2 regions of the Sporosarcina sp. YIM B06819 genome follow, and region 2 is predicted to be linked to the other one. Evidence: riboswitches for the same ligand, from Rfam matches in the RefSeq annotation. Region 2 holds a riboswitch; the other holds the start of a gene.
The links. A riboswitch is a leader RNA that binds a small molecule or an ion and turns the genes downstream of it on or off. The one in region 2 is predicted to bind thiamine pyrophosphate.
Positions count from the first base shown of each region.

Region 1: linked by a shared signal. The riboswitch ahead of tenA (thiaminase II) and the one ahead of R2B72_RS13675 (ABC transporter substrate-binding protein) in region 2 are both predicted to bind thiamine pyrophosphate.

Region 1 is NZ_JAWLIQ010000001.1:95,373-98,561, reverse strand. Features, by position in the region: gene R2B72_RS00535 (exonuclease SbcCD subunit D) at 1-1,131, opposite strand, end outside; TPP riboswitch at 1,283-1,386, shown strand; gene tenA (thiaminase II) at 1,533-2,225, shown strand; gene R2B72_RS00525 (ABC transporter ATP-binding protein) at 2,212-2,961, shown strand; gene R2B72_RS00520 (ABC transporter permease) at 2,958-3,189, shown strand, end outside.
Region 2 is NZ_JAWLIQ010000020.1:5,777-8,965, reverse strand. Features, by position in the region: gene nagE (N-acetylglucosamine-specific PTS transporter subunit IIBC) at 1-707, shown strand, start outside; TPP riboswitch at 1,014-1,122, shown strand; gene R2B72_RS13675 (ABC transporter substrate-binding protein) at 1,260-2,270, shown strand; gene R2B72_RS13670 (MTH1187 family thiamine-binding protein) at 2,283-2,573, shown strand; gene R2B72_RS13665 (ABC transporter permease) at 2,570-3,189, shown strand, end outside.

The sequences.
Region 1 (3,189 bases), on a different contig from region 2:
AACTTCGTGAAGCACTTGTGCAAACAGTTCTTCTGTTTCCGCATCCGCCGCTTCACCCTTCATTTCCTCGTAAAATGCTTTAAAAAGTGCCACATCATCCTGTTTTCCATGGTCAATCCGCTGTTCATTCTCTTCATTCCTTAACGGCATAAACATTTTCCGTTCAACATGCATTGCATTCGGATAGACCGACCGAACCTTTTCCATTGGGAATAAAACCGGCGTGTCATCTAGCAACTTAACGAATACATAATCTTCACTAATGGCATGCAATAAAATGTCCTCCATTGTGCCTTCCACTGTCCGCATATCATGCTGGGGTATCAGTTCCCGTTTTTCAACAACCACTTGTCCTTCAGCATCAAGTTCAACAACAAAAAATCCTTTGTTGTGATGTTGTTCTGAAATGGAATATTTCATGGGCGAACCTGCATAGCGAACAGTTTCATTCAACACATAATGCGCCTGATGTAAGTGACCGAGTGCTGTATAATGGAATGGCTCGAATAGATGTGCTGATACATATTCAGCGCCCCCAATAGCTAGCGGACGTTCCGAATCGCTCGTGTTCGCTTCACTTTCTCCGTGAGAAGTCACGAATGCATGTCCAACAAAAACATGACGCGCGTTTTCCTGCAAGTTTGCACAAATACTTTCTGTTACTTTTTTCATTGCATCATTATGATTGGAAATTGTGGCATCATCGTGAAGATGTTTCACAACGGAAGGGTCTGCAAACGGCACTAGGTGGAAATGAACTTCACCGAATTCATCCGACAGAACGACTGGCTCAATGTCCTTCGCCATTTGACCAGCAATATGATAACCGTTAGCCCGCATCAAACCGCTACCGAAGTTCAGCCTCCCCGGGCTATCATGATTGCCGCCGATTGCAAGAACAGGCGTCTTCAATTCTAGTATTATTTTTTCAAGTACCTCATCGAGCAACGCAACTGCCTCAGTTGGCGGTACTGCCCGGTCATACAAATCTCCTGCGATAATAACCGCATCTGGCTTCTCTTCTTTTATCGCTTCAATAAACTGATCCAGCACATAGCGCTGCCCATCTGTCATATAAACTCCTTGAACTAGTTTGCCTAAATGCCAATCCGCCGTATGGAAAAATTTCAATGTCTTGTCCCCTTTCGACCCTCTTTGCTACTACTTTACAGGACTAGGCCGAAAAAATGAATCCATTGCCACTTTTCCTCCTATTTCCATACTAATGGTTGACCTTGTGATTTACATATGCCTATAATGGGGGCAAGTCCAATTGCATAAGATCCACCGCTAGGGGTGCTCTAACAGAGCTGAGAGAGGCATGTGCCTTGACCCTTATAACTTGAACTGGTTAATACCAGCGTAAGGAAGAGGTGCTGACAAGAAATTCTGCCGGTCTATCTTCCGGATATTTTTGACTGTCCACAACCCACTTCTTCTTCAAGGAGTGGGTTTTTAACTTTATTCTTCCAAGTAAAGTTAAAGCCTCCGGCGGATTGATTGGATAAAAATAAAAAGGGAGTGTTTTAGTTATGAAATTTACTGACCGCTTGCTTGAAAAGACCTTACCAATCTGGAGACAGAATCATAGCCATCCATTTGTGCAAGGTATTGGTGATGGGACGCTCGATCCGGATAAATTTAGATTTTATATGGTGCAAGATTACTTGTATTTAATTGACTACGCAAAAGTGTTTGCGATTGGCGCTGTTAAAGCGGACGATTTGGAAACGATGGGCAAGTTTGCAACGCTACTTGATGGTACGTTGAACACCGAAATGGCCCTACACCGAAGCTATGCACAACGATTTGGTATTTCGGTACAAGAACTTGAAGCCGCAAAGCCGTCCCCTATTGTGCTTGCGTACACGCATTATATGTTGCATGTTTGCCAAAATGGGACAGTTGCAGAAGTCATTGCGGCATTGCTTCCTTGTGCGTGGAGTTATTGGGAAATTGGCAAGGAGCTGAATGCTATTCCAGGTGCCAAAGATCATCCGTTATACGGAGATTGGGTCCGCATGTATTCATCAGACGAATTCGGTGAACTCGCTAGTTGGTGCATCGAATTGATGGATAAAGCTGCGGCTGGTAAACCTGAACATGAACTGTTGAAACTCGAAGAAATTTTCCTTAATACGACACGTTTTGAATACATGTTCTGGGATATGGCAAACGACAAACAGATGTGGCCTGGAGAAAAAAGTTTTCATGTTGGCGTTTGACCGTATTTCATTTAATTATCCATCCGCTAGCAACATACTCGATGGACTGTCATTTACCATCCATCCTGGCGAATTCATTTCGATTGTCGGTGTGAGTGGCTCGGGAAAAAGTACGATTTTCCGCCTTGTTACCGGGTTGGATGAACCTACAGCAGGGACCATTTCACTTGCGGACAATCCAGACGGCAATCGCCTTGGAAAAGTAGGCTATATGCCACAACAAGATCTACTTCTACCGTGGCGAACCATTTTAGAAAATGCCTGCCTCCCACTTGAAATCTCAGGGATGGATAAGCAGCCCGCACGTGAACTGGTCCAGCCACTATTGCATGAATTTGGGCTTGCCGGAACAGAAGACCGTTATCCAGCCGAATTATCAGGTGGTATGAAACAGCGTGTAGCTTTTCTACGCGCAGTCTTGTCTGGCAATCCCTTACTACTGTTGGATGAACCTTTTTCAGCACTCGATGCCATCACACGGCTCTCCATGCAGGAATGGTTGATCGACCAATGGAAAAAGCGACAAGTTACGGTTTTATTCATAACCCATGATGTCGAAGAAGCCTTATTTCTATCCGATCGTATTTTTCTATTGAAAAATAAACCGGTCAATTCAATCGAAGAGATCGAAGTACCTCTTGCAAGACGACGAACACGTATTGATTTACATCATCCCGAAATGCTCGAACTGAAAGAGCGGTTGCTTAGTAATCTGCGGAGCGAGGTACACGTATGAAAAATACTTCTTCCCTTATGATTTTCATACTGTTCGTCTGTTTTTGGGAGCTAGGTGCACGCCTTTACGACAAACCGTTCATCCTGCCTTCTCCCATTCAAATCTTAGGTCGGTTTTGGGAGCTAAAGGAAGTATTATTACTGAATCATTTGCCAGCGACTTTGCTAACGATCATCATCGGGCTTATCATTTCAATCGTTGCAGGGTCCATAATAGCAGTGTGGATGT
Region 2 (3,189 bases):
GTTTCTTCCCAATTATGATGTTTGGTTTACCAGCTGCTGCTCTTGCTATGTACCATACTGCAAAAACAAAACGTAAAAAACAAACAGCATCATTGATGATAGCAGCAGGATTTGCTGCATTCTTTACAGGTGTTACTGAACCAATTGAATTTGCATTTATGTTCTTAGCTCCAGCACTTTATATTGTTCATGCTGCTTTAACAGGTCTATCTTTATTTATCGCTGCTTCATTCCATTGGACATCAGGGTTTGGATTTAGTGCTGGTTTTGTCGATATGTTCTTAAGTTCAAGAAACCCACTTGCTAACCAGCCTTATATGTTAATCGTCCAAGGTTTAGTGTTTGCAGTTATTTACTACGTGATTTTCCGTTTCCTAATCGTCAAATTCAACCTGAAAACGCCTGGTCGTGAAGATGATGAGGATATCCAAGAAGACGGACCAGTTGCTTCAGCTGGGGGCAATAAATACTCAGGTATGGCTGCAACAATTTATGACGGTCTAGGCGGAGACGCTAACGTTACTTCTGTCGATAATTGTATAACACGCTTACGTATCGAAGTAAAAGATATGGATAAAGTTGATCAAAAGAAGATCAAAAGCACAGGTGTACCTGGCATCAACATTGTCGGATCCCATAGTATTCAAGTTATCATCGGAACGAGTGTACAGTTTGTAGCTGACGAGATTAAGAAGATTCGTAAATAATGAAATGCGGAAGGATCGGGTCATCACATACCTGGTCCTTTTTTCTATTCCATGGAATATTATCTAGCAAAAATGGATATACTACTATTCACAGAGGGGCGGCACATCTCTGTCCCGCGTAAGGGGCACTTTCGGCGGAAGGTGGAAAATAATACGACGCCCATCCGACTAGGGATTTGCCTAGTAGTGCCGCGATTTACATAGAGTATTTCTACTCCTTATCCCCTTCTATTTATTTGGTACTTGCTTCCTTCGCATGAATGTGGCAGAGTAGTAGATGTATTACTAAAAAAAATTCATATGATTCCAATTATGTGGGGGGACCAGTCAAGCTGGTTGAGATTTACTCAGAAAGTATAGACCCTTAGAACCTGATCTGGTTGACACCAGCGGAGGGAACATACTCATTAGCTATGTCTATTGTTTATGCGTTCTTCGGTTGCCCGGAGAACGCATTTTTGCGTTTATTCAGTAGAATACACATAAAACCTCAGTACGGATTTACGTCATGGCGTAATTGATTTCCGCGACAACCGTTCACGCGTAATTGCTATGAATTTAAGAGGAGGAATAGAGTTGAGAAAAGTTTGGCTGTTCGTCATGCTAAGTGTCTTATTAACAGCATGTAGTGCCGATACTGGCAATGAATCAAAGAAAGACGGCGAGTTAGAAAAAATCCGATTTGTACTCGATTGGACCCCAAATACAAACCATACTGGCTTGTACGTCGCACAGGAAAAAGGCTTTTTTAAACAACAAGGACTTGATGTGGAAATAATGCTACCTGGTGAAGCAGGTGCTGACCAGCTTGTAGCAGCAGATAAAGCACAATTTGGCATTGGCGCACAAGAATCGCTGACAGAAGCACGTGCACAAGAAATTCCTATCGTGTCCATCGCAGCCATTCTCCAGCATAATACGTCAGGGTTTGCTTCTTTGAAGAAAGACGGCATTGAATCCCCGAAGGATTATGAAGGAAAAACCTATGGGGGCTGGGGTGCTCCCGTTGAACAAGCGGTCATTTCTTCATTAATGAACAAAGAACAGGCAGATGTCGAGCAAGTTGAATTTATCAACATGGGGAATTCTGACTTCTTCACAGCAGTCGAACGTGATATTGACTTCGCATGGATTTACTATGCCTGGACAGGCATCGAAGCCGAACTGCGTGGAGTTGACCTAAATATGCAGTACTTAAAAGATTTCTCGGACAAGCTTGACTATTATACGCCTGTCATTACGACAAGTGAAAAAATGATTAGCAACAACCCAGACACTGTTCGTTCTTTTGTTAAGGCCGTTACGCAAGGCTACGAATTCGCCATTGCCAATCCAGATGAAGCAGCATCGATTTTATCGAAAGCGGTTCCTGATCTAGATGAAGAACTCGTCAAAGCAAGCCAGCAATGGATTTCTTCGCGATACCAAGACGACGCACCGCGTTGGGGTGAGCAACAGCTGAGCACTTGGCAAAACTACGCTGAGTGGATGAATGACAATGATTTACTAGACGGCGAATTTATCGCAGAAGATGCTTTTACCAATGAATTTCTACCCAAATAAGGAGGCGTTACTATGACAAACGCACTGTTGAGTATTCAAATCATACCGAAAACACCCAATGGAGAAGATGTGATTCCTTACGTCGACGCTGCTATTGCGGTCATTGATGAGTCTGGAGTCCCTTACCAAGTATCACCACTAGAAACGACAATGGAAGGTAACTTGACGGAGTTACTCGCTATTGTACAAAAAATGAATGAGCGCATGGTTGCAATCGGTTCACTAAGTATCATTTCACAAGTAAAAATATTTTATAAGCCAGATGGTGCTTCCATGGACAAATTGACGGAGAAATACCGTTGAAACACTTATTAAAAAAAGGATGGCGACCAACATTGGTCATCATCCTTTTACTTATCCTATGGGAAATAGCCGGTCACCTATTTGATATTCCAGCATGGTTACTCCCCGTCCCTACACAAGTATGGCAAGAAGTCATTCATGGTTGGACGCATTATTCTGGTCATATCTTATCGACTATCCGTCTCACACTTACTGGTTATGCGATTGGCGTCATCGTAGGCCTAGCTGTTGCCATAGTGCTATTCCGTCTACCCGTGTTACAGGAAGCCCTTTATCCGTTACTGATATTATCGCAAAACATTCCGATTATCGTGTTGGCACCTTTGCTCGTCATCTGGTTCGGATTCGGTATGTTGCCGAAAGTGATTATTATTGTACTCGTGTGCTTTTTCCCAATTACCATCGCCGCATTAGATGGTTTGCGGCAAACGGACCGAGATTTATTGCATTATATGAAAATGACAGGGGCAACAAATCGGCAAATTTTTTGGAAGTTGCAATGGCCCTATGCCCTTCCCTCTCTCTTTTCCGGTTTAAAAATTGCAGCTACCTATAGCGTCATGGGCGCTGTCATTTCAGAATGGCTCGGTGCCAATAAAGGAATCGGTGTCTATAT